2 regions of the Cellulosimicrobium sp. E-16 genome follow, and region 1 is predicted to be linked to the other one. Evidence: predicted binding sites of a transcription regulator. Region 1 holds the regulator's gene; the other holds the start of a gene.

What was found. Region 1 encodes Rex, which represses fermentation and respiration genes when NADH is low (regulators of the CRP and FNR family bind a similar motif). Its sites were predicted from a motif close to CTTGTGAANNNNTTCACAAG; they were not measured.
Region 2: the regulator Rex is predicted to act here: its motif matches at 4,525-4,544, upstream of pflB (formate C-acetyltransferase).

The regions. Positions count from the first base shown of each region.
Region 1 covers NZ_CP183974.1:1,139,615-1,147,468, forward strand. The annotation lists gene ACN9MS_RS04945 (HAD family hydrolase) at 1-881, opposite strand, end outside; gene ACN9MS_RS04950 (glutaredoxin family protein) at 943-1,236, shown strand; gene ACN9MS_RS04955 (redox-sensing transcriptional repressor Rex) at 1,296-1,970, shown strand; gene ACN9MS_RS04960 (YceI family protein) at 2,082-2,633, opposite strand; gene ACN9MS_RS04965 (MarR family winged helix-turn-helix transcriptional regulator) at 2,805-3,332, shown strand; gene ACN9MS_RS04970 (histidine phosphatase family protein) at 3,403-4,074, shown strand; gene ACN9MS_RS04975 (TlpA family protein disulfide reductase) at 4,202-4,834, shown strand; gene ACN9MS_RS04980 (cytochrome c biogenesis CcdA family protein) at 4,945-5,700, shown strand; gene resB (cytochrome c biogenesis protein ResB) at 5,702-7,591, shown strand; gene ccsB (c-type cytochrome biogenesis protein CcsB) at 7,595-7,854, shown strand, end outside.
Region 2 covers NZ_CP183974.1:2,160,403-2,168,256, reverse strand. The annotation lists gene ACN9MS_RS09545 (DEAD/DEAH box helicase) at 1-180, opposite strand, end outside; gene ACN9MS_RS09540 (GrpB family protein) at 177-809, opposite strand; gene pflA (pyruvate formate-lyase-activating protein) at 941-1,942, opposite strand; gene pflB (formate C-acetyltransferase) at 1,964-4,276, opposite strand; gene ACN9MS_RS09525 (carboxylate-amine ligase) at 4,653-5,750, shown strand; gene ACN9MS_RS09520 (HAD family hydrolase) at 5,803-6,462, opposite strand; gene dxs (1-deoxy-D-xylulose-5-phosphate synthase) at 6,569-7,854, opposite strand, start outside.

The DNA.
Region 1 (7,854 bases):
CAGAGGCGGGCGATGCGGCGGTCGACGGCGCGGCGGACCGAGCGCAGGACGAGGGCGGCGGCCCAGGCGGCGCCGGCCCAGCTCGCGGTGCGTACGCTGCTGCGGGCGACACGACGGCGTCGGCCGCGGAACTCACGGATGGGCCAGCCGACGTCCTGGGCGTAGCGGCGCAGGCGCGCGTCAGGGTTGATGGGGCACGGGTGGCCGACCGTCTCCATCATCGTGACGTCGTTGAGGGAGTCGCCGTACGCGTACGAGGCGTCGAGGTCGATGTCCTCGCGCTCGGCCAGCGCGCGTACCCCGGCGGCCTTGGCGCGGCCGTGCATCATGTCGCCGACGAGACGCCCGGTGTAGAAGCCGTCCTCGTGCTCCGCGACGGTGCCGAGCGCACCGGTGGTGCCGAGGCGGCGGGCGATGAGCTCGCCGATCTCGACCGGGGTCGCGGAGACGAGCCACACCTGGTGCCCCGCGGCGAGGTGCTCGTCGAGCAGGCGGCGGGTGCCGGGGTAGATGCGCAGCGAGAGGACCGTGTCGTACACCTCCTCGCCGATCGCGGTGACCTCGGCGACGGAGCGCCCCGCGATGAGCGCGAGGGCGCGCGACCGGATGCGGTCGATCTGCTGCTTGTTCTCGCCGAACAGGAGGTAGCGCGCCTGGTGCACGGCGAAGCGCACGATGTCGAGCGTCGAGAAGAACTGCCGCTGGTACAGGGCGCGGGCGAGGTGGAACGACGACGCGCCGCGGATGATCGTGTTGTCGACGTCGAAGAACGCGGCGGTGCGGTGCGCGGGAGCGGGCGGCGTGCGTCCGGCGGCGGGTGCGTCCTCGGGGTCCGTCGACCCGGGGGTCGGGACGGGGCCCGGACCGGAAGACGTCGCCATGACCCCACTCTAGGCGGTCTCCGGACCGTCCCGGGGGCGCGTCCCTCGTACCCTGGGAGTCGTGAGCACCTCCGACGCCCCGGCCCCTCCCGTCCTCCTCTACGGCCGCGCGGGGTGCCACCTGTGCGACGACGCGCGCGCAGTCGTCGAGGCGGTGTGCGCCGAGGCGGGGGTCGCGTGGGCCGAGGTGGACGTCGACGCGCCGGACGCGGACCCGGCGCTGCGCGAGCAGTACGGCGAGTACGTCCCGGTCGTGACGGTCGGCGGCGTCCAGCAGGGTTTCTGGCGGGTCGACGCCCGCCGGCTCGCGCGCGCGGTGGGTCGGATTTCGACGGCGCGCGCGGACCTGGGATGATTCCTCCCGGTGGAGCGTGACCGTCGACGAGGACGGTCCCAGGGACGACGGGGTGACGGGTGGCTGAGCAGGTAGTCGGTGAGGTGACGGCGCCGGGTATCCCGAGCGCGACGGTGGCGCGGCTCCCGTCCTACCTGCGGGCGCTGCGGGACCTCGTGGCGCGAGGGGTGGCGACGACGTCGTCGGTCGAGCTCGCGGAGCTCTCCGGCGTGGGCCCGGCGCAGCTCCGCAAGGACCTGTCGTTCCTGGGCTCGTTCGGCACGCGCGGCGTCGGGTACGACGTGGACTCGCTCGCGCAGTACATCACCGAGGCGCTGGGGCTCGTGGACGAGCACCGCATCGCGATCGTCGGGATCGGCAACCTGGGGCACGCGCTCGCGAACTACTCGGGCTACGAGCAGCGCGGCTTCCACGTCGCGGCGCTCCTCGACGCGTCGCCGGACGTCGTCGGGACGCGGGCGGCGGGCCTCGTCGTCGAGCACGTCGACGCGCTCGAGGCGGTCGTGGAGCGCGAGAAGGTGTCGATCGTGGTCCTCGCGACGCCCGCGGCGCACGCGCAGTCCGTGGCGGACCGCGTCGTCGCTGCCGGGGTGCGCGAGATCCTCAACTTCGCGCCCCGCGCGCTGCAGGTGCCCGCGGACGTCGACGTGCGCGGCGTGGACGTCGGCAGCGAGCTCCAGATCCTCGCGTTCCACTCCCAGGCCCGCGCGCTCGCGGAGGCGCAGGACCGCTGAACGACGAGGGGCCGCGTGCTGGTGCACGCGGCCCCTCGGGCGGCACCCCTGCCGGTGGGTGCAGTGTTTCGAGGAAGGGTCCCCGGGGAAGGGTGTCCCGGGAGTCGGTCGTCAGCCCTGCTTGATGGCCGAGACGTCGAGCGCGATCTTGATCTTGTCGCCGACGAGCACGCCGCCGGTCTCGAGCGCGGCGTTCCAGGTCAGGCCGAACTCCTTGCGCGAGATCTCCGTCGTCGCCTCGAAGCCGGCGCGCGCGTTGCCGAACGGGTCGGTCGCGGTGCCCGCGAACTCGGTCTCGAGCTCGACCGGCTTGGTCACGCCGTTGATCGTCAGGTCGCCCGCCACGACGAAGTCGTCGCCGTCGCCGGAGATGCTGGTCGACGCGAAGCTCCACGTCGGCTTGTTCTCGGCGTCCCAGAAGTCCGCGCTGCGCAGGTGGTTGTCGCGGTTCGCGTCGCCCGTGCTCACGGACGCCGCGTCGAGCTCGGCGGTCACGGAGGTCGACTCGAGGTCGTCGCCCACGGTGATGGTCCCGGCCGTGATGGCGAGCGTGCCGCGCACCTTGGAGATGCCGGCGTGGCGGACCGTGAAGGCCGCCTGCGAGTGGGACGAGTCGAGGTCGTAGGTACCGGCGTTGAGCCCGGCGGGCAGCGGCGTGGCCATGGGTGCTCCTGAGGGGTCGTGGGTCCTGGAGGACCGAACTTGGTTGAAGGTTCAACTTCGTACGAGCGTATCAACAGCAGGGGGTGATCCGTCTATTCCCGGTGGGGTGGAAGAATGTTCCGCGAGGTTCCGCCCCCGAACCGCCCCCTGTCCGCGAGCGCCCGAGGACCTATGACCAGCAACGACGTCGACGCCCAGCCGACGACGACCGCCAGCACCGCCGCGACCGCGAGCGAGGAGCCGCGCTGGCTCGACGCCGAGCAGCAGCGCCTGTGGCGTGCCTACCTCGACGGGACCGTGCGGTTCATCGAGTCGCTGGGGCGTGACCACGAGGAGCGCTCGGAGGTCTCGCTCAACGAGTACGAGCTGCTCGTGCGGCTCTCGGAGAGCCCTGACCACACGCTGCGCATGTCCGCGCTCGCCGACGGGCTCGCCCGGTCCCGCAGCCGCGTCACCCACACGGTCGCGCGCATGGAGGCGCGCGGCCTGGTGCGGCGCTCGGCGAGCACGGGCGACCGTCGCGGGGTCAACTGCGCGATGACGCCCGAGGGCTACCGCGTGCTCGTGGCGTCCGCGCCGGCGCACGTGGCCGCCGTGCGCCGGTTCATGGTCGACGTGCTCACGCCGGAGCAGTTCCGCGCGCTCGGCGAGGCGATGGCCGCGGTCGCCGAGGCGTGCAAGGCGGACCGCGACTCCTGACCCGGGTCGCCCCGGGAGTCGCCGGCCCGCAGGTGCCGGTCAGAGCCCGGAGTGCGGGACACTGGTGCGCATGGTCTCCACCATCGTCCACCTCTTGCGCCACGGCGAGGTCCACAACCCCGACGGCGTCCTCTACGGCCGCATCCCCGGCTACCACCTCTCGGAGCGGGGCCACGAGATGGCCCGCCGGGTCGCCGCGCACCTCGCGGGCGAGCCCGGGCCCGACGGCACGTCGCGCCCCCGCGCGGACCTCGCCGTCGTCGTCGCGTCGCCGCTCCAGCGCGCCCAGGAGACGGCCACGCCGGCCGCCGAGGCGTTCGGCATCGAGCTCGGCACCGACGACCGGCTCATCGAGGCCGCGAACCACTTCGAGGGCATGACCTTCGGCGTCGGGGACGGGTCGCTGCGCCACCCGCAGCACTGGCGCTTCCTGTGGAACCCGTTCCGGCCGTCCTGGGGCGAGCCGTACACCGAGCAGGTCGCGCGCATGCGGGCCGCGGTCGCCGACGCCCGGGACAAGGCCGCGGGCCACGAGGCCCTCCTCGTGAGCCACCAGCTCCCCGTGTGGCTCACGCGCCTGAGCTTCGAGAACCGCCGGCTGTGGCACGACCCGCGCAAGCGGCAGTGCTCGCTCGCGTCGCTCACGTCGCTGCACTTCGAGGACGACCGCCTCGTCGGCCTGCACTACTCCGAGCCGGTCGCCGACCTCCTCCCGGGTGCCGCGACCGTCGCGGGGGCGTGACGTCGGTCATGTCTCGCGTCGTCGTCGCCGCCCGGACGCCCGAACCGTCCCGTTCGGGAGTGGCGGAGGTCACGTCTCTCAGGTGGCGTCCAGGAACCCCGGGCAGGGTGCCTCCCGTGATGACGCTGTGACCGCCAGCTCGCGCGCGCGTGACGTGCGCGCCCTCCCGCCCGTCCGCGGCGTGCTGATCGCGGGCGCCGTGGTCGCCGCGGCGCTCGGCCTCGCGGCGTGCGCCCAGGACTCCGGCGCGACGACCGACGTCGTCGGGCAGGGGTACGTCTCCGGCGACGGCTCGGTCCGCACCTGGGACGCCGGCGAGCGGGGCGACGTCGTCGCGCTCACCGGCACCGACTACGAGGGCGAGCAGGTCGACACGGGCGCCTGGCTGGGCGACGTCGTCGTCCTCAACACCTGGTACGCGGCGTGCGCGCCGTGCCGCGCCGAGGCGCCCGACCTCGTGGCGCTCGCGAACGACCGCGCCGAGGACGGCGTGCAGGTGCTCGGCATCAACACGACCGACGAGGCGGGCGCCGCGCAGGCGTTCCAGCGCCGGTTCGAGGTGCCGTACCCGTCGATCGACGACCGCAGCGGGGAGGTCGTCGCGGCGCTCTCCGGCACCGTGCCGCTCCAGGCGGTGCCGTCGACGGTCGTGCTCGACCGCGAGGGCCGCGTCGCGGCGCGCGTCATCGGGCTCGCCGAGGGCTCGACCCTGGACGCGCTCGTCGACGACGTGCTCGCCGAGGACGAGGCGGCCGGCTGACCGTGGTCACCCTCGCGTCCCTCGCCGCCACCGTCCCGACCGCCGCACTCCCCGCGGCCGCCGCGACGAGCGTCGGCGACACGTTCGCCGCGACGGTCTGGAGTGGGTCGATGCTCCTGGCGGTCCCGGTGGCGATCCTGGCGGGGCTCGTCTCCTTCGCGTCGCCGTGCGTGCTGCCGCTCGTGCCCGGCTACGTCGGCTACGTCTCGGGCATGGCCGCGGCGAACGCCGGGAGCGGGCGTGGCGCGTCCGGAGGGACGACGACGGCCACCCGGGTCGCGGCGCCGAGCCGCGGCCGGGTCCTCGCGGGCGTCGGGCTCTTCGTCGCCGGGTTCACCCTGGTCTTCGTCGCACTCATGGTCGCGGCCGGCGCGATCGGCGTGCACCTGGTCCGCTGGGAGGACGTCATCACGCGCGTCCTGGGCGTGGTCGTCATCCTCATGGGGCTCGCCTTCATGGGGGCGGTCCCGTTCCTCCAGCGCGAGCGGCGCCTGCACCTGAGCCCCCAGGCCGGGCTGTGGGGAGCGCCGCTGCTCGGCATCGTGTTCGGGCTCGGCTGGACGCCGTGCCTCGGGCCGACGCTCGTCGCCGTGCAGTCGCTGTCGCTGAACGAGGCCTCTGCGGGCCGTGGCGCGATCCTCGGGGTCGCCTACTGCCTCGGTCTCGGCGTGCCGTTCCTGCTCATCGCGCTCGGGCTCCAGAGCTCGCAGCGCATGCTCGGCTTCCTGCGCCGGCACCGCCTCGCGATCATGCGGATCGGCGGCGGGCTGCTGGTGCTCATCGGCCTCGCGCTCGTCACAGGCCTGTGGGCGACGTGGACGACGACCATGCAGGGCTGGATCGACGGCTACGTGACGGTGGTGTGAGATGACCGAGCGGACCAGCCGGGCCGAGAGATCAGACGAGCGTCCGACGACGTCGACGGGCTACCGCCCCGAGGGCATCGACGACGCGTTCTCCGCGGGCGACGGCCCGGGGGACCGGACACCGTCGGGCGGCGGGGGCGGCGCGGGAGGCGACGGCGGCCCGGCTCTCCCGCGGCTCGGCTGGCGCGGCACGCTGCGCTGGACGTGGCGCCAGCTCACGAGCATGCGCGTCGCGCTCATGCTCCTCATGCTGCTCGCGGTCGCGGCGGTGCCCGGCTCCGTCCTGCCGCAGCGCCCGCAGGACCCGGCGGCCGTGCTGCGCTACCTCCAGGAGAACCCGACGACGGGGGAGTGGCTCGACCGGCTCGGCTTCTTCGACGTCTACGCCTCGGTGTGGTTCTCCGCGATCTACATCCTTCTCTTCGTCTCGCTCGTCGGGTGCATCCTGCCGCGCACGAAGGCGCACTGGCAGGCGCTGCGCACGCGCCCCCCGCGCACGCCGCGGCGCTTCGACCGCTTCCCGGCACAGGCACGCGCCGTCACCGACGCGTCGCCGGACGACGTCGTCGCGGCCGCGAGCACCCACCTGCGTGGCCGTCTGCGCTGGCTGCCGACGTTCCGCGTCGACACGGGCGCCGAGGAGGCCGCCCCGGCGCGGGGCCGCGCCGCCGCGCGACCCGCGGCGCGCACGGTGGCGGCCGAGCGGGGCTACGTGCGCGAGACCGGCAACCTGCTGTTCCACCTCTCGCTCGTCGGCCTCCTGGTCGCCGTCGCGACGGGCCAGCTCCTGCACTACCGCGGCCAGGCGATCGTCACGGAGGGCCGCGGGTTCGCGAACGCGGTCGTCGACTACGACACGTTCGAGAACGGCGCGTGGTTCCGGCCGTCGTCGCTCGTGCCGTTCTCGATGACGCTCGACGCGTTCGAGTCGGAGTTCGCCCAGGACTCCGTCGCGTTCGCGCAGTCGCGCGACTTCACCGCGACGGTCACCGTGCGCGACCCCGACGGCACGACCCACGAGGAGACCATCAAGGTCAACCACCCGCTCACCGCGGGAGGCGCCAAGATCTACCTCCAGGGCAACGGGTTCGCACCCGAGGTCACGGTGCACGACGCCGACGGCGAGGTCGCGTTCTCCGGCCGCGTGCCGTTCCTGCCCGAGGACACGATGTACACCTCGCGGGGCGTCATCAAGGTGCCCGACGTGTCCTCCGGCCTCGACCAGATCGGCCTCGTCGGGTACTTCCTCCCGACGGCCCAGCTCAGCGAGGACGGCGAGACCGCGGCGTCGGTGTACCCGCAGCCGATCAACCCGCTGCTCGTGCTCGAGGTCTACCGCGGCGACCTCGGCCTCGACGAGGGACTGCCGCAGAACGTCTACCGCCTCGACACCGACGACCTCACGGCGTCGGTCGACGAGGACGGCGAGCGCGTCAAGCTGCTCGTCGCCCCTGGCGAGACGGTCGACCTGCCCGACGGCCTCGGCACGATCACGTTCGACTCGCTGCCGCGCTACGTCGCGCTCGACCTGCGCCACGACCCGTCGCTCACGTGGGTGCTCGTGTTCGCGCTCGGCGCGCTCACGGGGCTCGCCGTCTCGCTGTTCACCCCGCGCCGCCGCGTGTGGGTGCGCGCCTGGCGCGAGGAGGTGCCCGGGACGGGCGACGACGCCCCGCGCGAGCGCACCGTCGTCGCCGTCGCGGGCCTCGCCCGCGGGGACGACGCCGGCCTCCAAGGCGAGGTGGACTCGCTTCTCGCCGCGCTCCCGGGCGTGGCACCATCGGGTGAGGGTGACCTCACCTCGTCGCCGGGACGCGCACCGGCCGACCGCACCCGCTCCACCGCGCGTCCCGCACAGGACCCGACCGCGCGACCGCGCACGAAAGGCTGACCGATGACCGTAGCCGAGCTGAGCCAGGACCTCGTCTGGGCCGCTGCGACTGCCCTGACCGTCGCGCTCGTCGCGTTCGCGATCGACCTCGCGCGGCTCGCGGGCCGCGCCGACGACGACCGGGCCGAGGCGCGGGCCGACGCGAAGGCGCCCGGCGCCGAGGTGCTCGCGGGCGCCGGCGCGGCGGCCGCCTCGCCGTACGGTCCGGGCGCTCCGGACGCCGTCGACGCCGCACCCGTCGCCGCGCCCGAGCCGTCGCGCAA
Region 2 (7,854 bases), 1.0 Mb from region 1:
CACGGTGTCGAGCCGGGCGAGGACCTTCTCCTCGCGGCTGTCGCCGAACGCCGAGCGCACCTGCTCACGCGCCTCCGCCGGGGCCGCCGCGAGCCCCGCGAGCAGCGTGGCGAGGGCGTCCGCCTCCGCGACGACGGTCCGCGCCGTGGCGACGTCGGGCCGTGGGACAGGAAGGCTCATCCGAGACCGGTGTCCGAGACGTCGCGATCGGCGAGCCAGCGCTCCATCCGGGCCTGGGCTGCGTCGAGGAACGCCGTCTTGTCGCGCGTGTAGTCGTCGTAGTCGTCGGCGTCCGCGTGGCGCGCGGCGAGGCTCCGCTTCGTCGCCTCGTAGGCCGCGGCCTCGGCGGGGTCCTCGCGCAGCCAGTCGCGGAACGCGACAACGTACGCGGCGAAGGGTGAGTCGAGGCGTCGGACGTGCAGGATCACGGGCGGCTCGGCGCCGACGCCGGGGCGGGTGAGCAGCCGCTTGCGGTACTTCTCCGGGTCCGGGTCGGCGCCCGGGCGCGGGTTGTCCCGGTACACGCCCGGGGAGTCCGGGCGCGCCCCGCGCTCGATCGAGAACCCGAGCGGCCCGAGCGCCCCCGCCGGCGCCGCTTCCGAGGGCAGGGGCGTCGTGCGCACCTGGAGGTCGATGATCGGCTTCGCGGCGAGCCCGGGGACCGCTGTCGACCCGATGTGCTCCACCACGACCGGGTCGGCGCCGTCACGGCTCGCGAGGTCGGCCAGGGCGCCGGCGACGCGGTCGGTCCACCGCGCGCCGGTCTCGGTCCATCGAGGGTCGTGGGCGTCGACGGTCGCTGCGGGCACCCCCGCACCCTACGACCTGCCCCCGCTCGGTGCACCGTCCCCGCGAGACATGAGAAGTGGCCCCAGGACCAGGTCGGTCCGGGGCCACTTCTCACGTCTCGCCGAGCGAGCGCTCGTCGGTGCTCGTCAGGTCAGTACGTCGTCAGGCCATGGGCGCGGAACTGGTCGCGCACGCGCTCCGTGAGCTCCGGGGGCGGCGCGGGCGTGTCGTCGAGCTCGTAGGTGCGACCGAGGGCGTCCCACTTGTCGCGGCCCATCTGGTGGAAGGGCAGCACCTCGACGCGCGTCACCGTGCCGGGCCGGGTCGCGTTGAGCGAGGCCGCGTACTCCGCGACCTTCTCCACGTTGTCCACGTCGTCGGTGAGGCCCGGGACGAGGACGAAGCGCACCCAGACCTCGGGCGCGTGGCCGGTGAGGCCGCGCTCGGCGATACGCCGCCCGAACCTCAGGGTCGGCTCGAGGTCGCGGCTCGTCACCTTCTTGTAGGTGTCGGGGTCGCCCGACTTCACGTCGAGCAGCACGAGGTCCGCGTCGTCGAGCATGGCGTCGGTCGCGTTCGCGCCGAGGAAGCCCGACGTGTCGAGCGCGGTGTGCACGCCCATCGCCTTCGCGCCCCGCAGGACGCGCGCGGCGAACGCGGGCTGCATGAGCACCTCGCCGCCGGAGAGCGTGAGACCCCCGTGCGTGGCCCGGAACACCGGCAGGTAGCGCTTGACGCGCCCCAGGAGCTCGTCCGCCGTGACGGGCCTGCCGTCCTTCATGGCGAACGTGTCGGGGTTGTGGCAGTACAGGCACCGCAGCGGGCACCCGTTGAGGAACACCGTGAGCCGGGTCCCCGGCCCGTCCACGGCGGTGACGAGCTCCCAGGAGTGGACCGAGCCGAGCTCGCCCGCGCGCATCGCCGCGAGCTTGTCGGCCCGGTCCACGTCCGCGACCGTCAGCCCGTCCAGGCCCGCGCCCGCCCGGCGGGCGTGGCCCACCGGGGTGCCCGGCGCCGCGGGCTCGCCCGTCGTCGTCGGCGCGCCCGGGACATCGAGGCGCGTGGCGTCGTCGGGCAGGGTGCCCCCGGCGACGCCGCACCCGCGCGCCGCGCCAGGTCGGCGGGCAGTGGGGCCGGGAAGGGTGACGGTCATGACTGGCTCCTCAGCGCTCGTTCAGAGCGCGCCGTGGAAGGTGCGCGAGAGCACGTCGAGCTGCTGCTCGCGCGTGAGGCGGACGAAGTTCACCGCGTACCCGGACACGCGGATCGTCAGCTGCGGGTAGTTCTCCGGGTGGTCCATGGCGTCCAGGAGCGTCTCGCGGTTCAGCACGTTGACGTTCATGTGGTATCCCTCGGACCCGATGTAGGCGTCCAGGAGGCCGGCGAGGTTGGTGACCTGCTCCTCCTTGGTGCGCCCGAGGCCGCTCGGCACCACCGTGTTGGTCAGCGAGATGCCGTCCTGCGCCTCGTCGTACGGCAGCTTGGCCACCGAGAGCGCCGAGGCGAGCATGCCGTGCGTGTCGCGCCCGTTCATCGGGTTGGCACCCGGGGCGAACGGCTCGCCGGCCCGGCGGCCGTCGGGCGTGTTGCCCGTCGCCTTGCCGTACACGACGTTCGACGTGATGGTCAGGACCGACTGCGTGGGCACCGCGTCACGGTACGTCGGGTGCGTGCGCACCTTCGCCATGAACCGCTCGACGAGGTCGACGGCGATCGCGTCGGCCCGGTCGTCGTCGTTGCCGAACGTCGGGTACTCGCCCTCGGTCACGTAGTCGACGACGAGGCCGCGCTCGTCACGGACGACGGAGACCTTCGCGTGCTTGATCGCCGAGAGCGAGTCCGCCGCGACCGACAGTCCCGCGATGCCGCACGCCATGGTCCGCAGCACGTCCTTGTCGTGCAGCGCCATCTCGATGCGCTCGTACGCGTACTTGTCGTGCGACCAGTGGATGCAGTTGAGCGCCTCGACGTAGGTCTCGGCCAGCCAGTCCATGGTCGCGTCGAACTTCGCCATGACGTCGTCGAAGTCGAGCACGTCGCCCTCGACCGGGGCCGCCACCGGCGAGACCTGCTTGCCGGAGATCTCGTCGCGCCCGCCGTTGATCGCGTAGAGCAGCGTCTTGGCGAGGTTCACGCGTGCGCCGAAGAACTGCATCTGCTTGCCGACCCGCATCGGGGACACGCAGCACGCGATCGCCGCGTCGTCGCCCCAGGCTGCCCGGATGAGCTCGTCCGACTCGTACTGGACGGCCGACGTGTCGATCGAGACCTGTGCGCAGTAGTCCTTGAACCCCTGCGGCAGCTCCGGGCTCCAGAACACCGTCATGTTCGGCTCGGGGGCCGGGCCGAGGTTGTAGAGCGTCTGGAGGAAGCGGAACGAGTTCTTGGTGACGAGCGGCCGCCCGTCCTCGCCCATGCCACCGATGGTCTCGGTGACCCAGGTCGGGTCGCCGGAGAACAGCGCGTCGTACTCGGGCGTGCGCAGGAAGCGCACGATGCGCAGCTTGATGACGAAGTCGTCGATGATCTCCTGGGCCTCGGACTCCGTGATGCGCCCGGCCTCGAGGTCGCGGTCGATGAACACGTCGAGGAACGTCGACGTGCGCCCGAGCGACATCGCGGCGCCGTTCTGCTCCTTCACCGCGGCGAGGTAGGCGAAGTAGAGCCACTGCACGGCCTCGCGCGCCGACGTCGCCGGGCCGGAGATGTCGTAGCCGTACTCGGCCGCCATCTCCTTGAGCTCGCCGAGCGCGCGGATCTGCTCGGCGTGCTCCTCGCGCTCGCGCACGACCTTCTCGCTGAACGGCTGCGTGTCGAGCCCGAGCTTGTCGAGCTTCTTCGCGGCGATCAGCGCGTCGACGCCGTAGAGCGCGACGCGGCGGTAGTCGCCGATGATCCGGCCGCGGCCGTAGGCGTCGGGGAGGCCCGTGATGATGTGCGAGCTGCGGGCCGCGCGCACGTTCGGCGGGTAGACGTCGAACACGCCCTGGTTGTGCGTCTTGCGGTACTCGGTGAAGACCTTCTTCAGGGTCTCGTCGACCTCGTAGCCGTAGGTCTCCAGGGCACCCTCGACCATGCGCCAGCCGCCGTTGGGCATGATCGCGCGCTTCAGGGGCGCGTCGGTCTGGAGGCCGACGATCACCTCGTGGGCCTTGTCGATGTAGCCGGGCGCGTGCGCCGTGATCCCGGCGGGCGTGTGGGTGTCGACGTCGTAGATCCCCATCTCCCGCTCCTCCGGGAACATGGCCGACAGCGTGCTCCAGATCCCCGTCGTGCGCTCCGTGGGTCCGGCGAGGAACGACGCGTCGCCCGTGTACGGGCGGTAGTTGCGCTGGATGAAGTCGCGCACGTCGACCGTGTCGCGCCACGGGCCGTCGGTGAAGCCCTCCCACGCGGGGACGTGCGCGGTGTCGTGCTGCGGGTCGACGCTGCCCTCCACCGCACGGCCGCCGCTCGTCGTGCCGGGTGCCTCGGAAACGCTGGTCATCTGGACCTCCCTCGTGCCTGACGCGCGGGTCCGCGCGCCGGCCGGACCCGCCGGTCTCCCCGGGCCCCGGGTGGAGGCCCTCGGTCGAGGTCGACGGGCTCCTTCGCCACCTCCAGGCTAGGTTCACGGCGCTCCTCGCGGAGGAGTTTCGAGGTGTCCGGGGACCTAGGTCCCGAGCCGGACGGGACCCCGCACGAACCGCGAGATCTCGCGGTTTCCACGCCCCTCGCAGCTCGTCACGACCACCCCTTGTGATGACCTTCACAAGCCCGCGGGCCTGTCGGTGACCGCGGCAGCGCCCGCCCGTGACGCACGACACGGACGCACGTCACACGCCCGCCCGACGTGCTCGCGGCTTCCGTGTGAGACTGCCCGGGTGAAGCGCACCGTAGGGGTCGAGGAAGAGTTCCTGCTCGTCGGCGACGACGGCCACCCGGTCGCCCGGGCCGCGGAGGCCCTGGAGGCGTCGGGCACCGACGAGAAGGGCGGCGGGACCGGCTCGCTCGAGTCGGAGTTCATGGAGGAGCAGCTCGAGACCGCGACCCACCCGCGGCGCGAGCTCGACGACCTCGCGACCGAGATCCGCGAGGGCCGTCGGCGTGCTCAGGAGGCCGCGGACCGCGTCGGCGCCCGGGTCGCCGCGCTCTCCACCTCGCCCCTGCCCTTCGAGGGCACCACCGTCTCCCGCCTGCGCTATCTCGAGGCCCGCGCCGCGTTCGGGCTCACGGCGCGCGAGCAGCTCACGAGCGGGTGCCACGTGCACGTCGCCGTCGCGGACGACACCGAGGGCGTCGCGGTCCTCGACCGCATCGGGCCGTGGCTCTCCACGCTCCTCGCGCTGAGCACCAACTCCCCGTTCTGGCAGGGCCAGGACAGCGGGTACGCGAGCTTCCGGTCCCAGGTCTGGTCCCGCTGGCCGACGTCGGGCCCGACCCGGGCGTTCGGCTCGCCCGAGGCGTACCGCGACGCGGTCGACACCCTCGTCGCGACCGGCACGATCCTCGACGAGAACATGGTCTACTTCGACGCCCGGCTGTCGTCGCGCTACCCGACGGTCGAGATCCGAGTCGCCGACGTGTGCCTCGACCCCGACACGGCGACGCTCCTCGCGGCCCTCAGCCGTGGCCTCGTCGAGACCGCGGCACGCGAGGCCGCGGACGGCGTCGCGCCCCCGGAGCTCCGCCCCGAGATCCTGCGGACCGCGTCGTGGCGCGCCGGGCGCTCGGGCCTCGAGGAGGACCTCGTCTCGCCGCTCACGTGGCGCCCGGCCCCGGCGCACGACGTCGTCGGGCTGCTCGTCGCGCACGTCCGTGACGCGCTCGTCGACGCGGGCGACCTCGACGCCGTGACGGAGCTCCTCGGACGCCTCTGGTCCGGCGGGAACGGTGCCCAGCGCCAGCGCACGTGGCACGCCGCGTCGGGCGGGGACCTGCGCGCCGTGGTCGAGGAGGCCGTGAAGGTCACGCACTCCTGATCGACCCCGAGGAGGCCGGGGCGCTGTGCGCGGCGACCCCGGCCGGTGTGCCTCAGACGGTGACCGCGGCGCAGACCGCGAGCGCCTCGAGGGTCGTGGTCGCGACGACCTCGGGCGCGTCGCCGCCCGCCCAGACCTGGCCGTGCGAGACCCACGCCGTGCGCACGCCGGCCGCACGACCCGCCGCGACGTCGAGGTGGGCGGCGTCGCCGACCATCCAGACGCCGGCGCGGTCGGCGTCGTGCGCCCCGACGCGGTCGAGCGCGATCTCCAGCAGCCGCGGGTCGGGCTTGGCGACGCCCTCCTCGTCGGAGACGACGACCGCGTCGACGTGCGCCTCGACCGCACAGCGGGCGACCTTGCCGCGCTGCTGGGCGGACGTGCCGTTCGTGACGACGACGACCCGGTCGCCGCGGGCGCGCAGCGCGTCGAGGGCATCGAGCACGCCGGCGTAGGCGCGCACGTGCTCGAGGATGCCGTGACGGAAGCGGGTCACCACGGCGTCCAGGTCCGCCTCGCCGCCCAGCCCGAGCCGGTCGACGATGACGCGGGCCACGTCGCGCTTGGGCGCGTGGCCACCCTGGTCGGCCGCAACGATCGCCGCGAGGTCGGAGGCGTCGCGCCCGGCGCGCGCGACGGCGTCGGCCGCCCAGGCGGCGAACGCGTCGTCGCGACCGACGAGCGTGTTGTCGAGGTCCAGGAGCCAGATCACGCGCGGGACCCTAGCGCGACACACCCGGACGTCGCTGCGGTGTCCACGCCGGGAGAGCGGTGCTCGGGCGGCCGTCCGCGGGGCCGAGCGGACCGACGGCGCGCGCTCAGCCGCGCGCGAGGGCCGCCAGCGCGTCCAGCGCGTCGCGCGCGACGTCGGCCGCCGTGAGCCGGTTGGCCGACGCGACCTGGTCCCGGGTCGCGTGGTCGAGGAACTGGGCGGGCAGCCCGAGCGCGTGCACGGGCGTGCGCACGCCGGCCTCGAGCGAGCGCTGCGCGAGCAGCGCGCCCACGCCGCCGTCCGCGACGCCGTCCTCGACGCTCACGACGAGATCGTGCTCGCCCGCGAGCTTGACCAGCGCGCTCGGCATCGGCAGGACCCACGTCGGGGACGCGACCGTGACGTCGACCCCGTGGGCCGTGAGCGACTCCGCCGCGTCGAGCGCGACCCGCGCCATGGACCCAGGACCGACGAGCAGGACCCGAGCGCGGGGGGTCGTGCCCTGCGGAGCGGTCGTCGGCGCCTCGCCCGGCACCGCGAGCAGGTCCACGCCGTCCACGGTGTCGACGGCGGGGAGCGGGTCCCCGAGCGCCCCCTTGGGGTAGCGCACGACGGTCGGCGCGTCGTCGACGTCCACGGCCTCGCGCAGCGCCGTCCGCAGCGTCTCCTCGTCGCGCGGCGCGGCGAGCCGCAGGCCGGGCACGATGCGCAGCATCGCCATGTCCCACATGCCGTTGTGGCTCGCGCCGTCGTCGCCCGTGATGCCCGCGCGGTCGAGGACGAACGTCACCCCGGCCTTGTGCAGGGCGACGTCCATGAGGACCTGGTCGAACGCGCGGTTGAGGAACGTCGCGTACACGGCGACGACGGGGTGCAGCCCCGCGAACGCCATGCCCGCCGCGGAGGTGGCCGCGTGCTGCTCGGCGATGCCGACGTCGAACGTGCGCTCGGGGAACGCCTGCGCGAACGGCTTGAGGCCCACGGGCTCGAGCATCGCCGCGGTGATCGCGACGACGTCGGACCGGCGGCGCCCGATCTGCACGATCTCGTCCGCGAAGACGCTCGTCCAGCCGAAGCGCGACGGCGCGACCGGGAGCCCGGTCTCGGGGTGGATCTTCCCGACGGCGTGGAAGCGGTCGGCGACGTCCTGCTCGGCGGGCGTGTACCCGCGGCCCTTCTCGGTGATCGCGTGCACGATCACGGGCGCCCCGTACGCCTTGGCCCGGCGCAGCGCGTGCTCCATGGCCTCGACGTCGTGGCCGTCGACGGGGCCGACGTACTTGATGCCGAGGTCCTCGAACATCCCCTGCGGGGCGACGACGTCCTTGAGGCCCTTCTTCAGGCCGTGGAGCCACTCGTACGCGAACCGACCCGGAGCGCCGGACCGGTTGA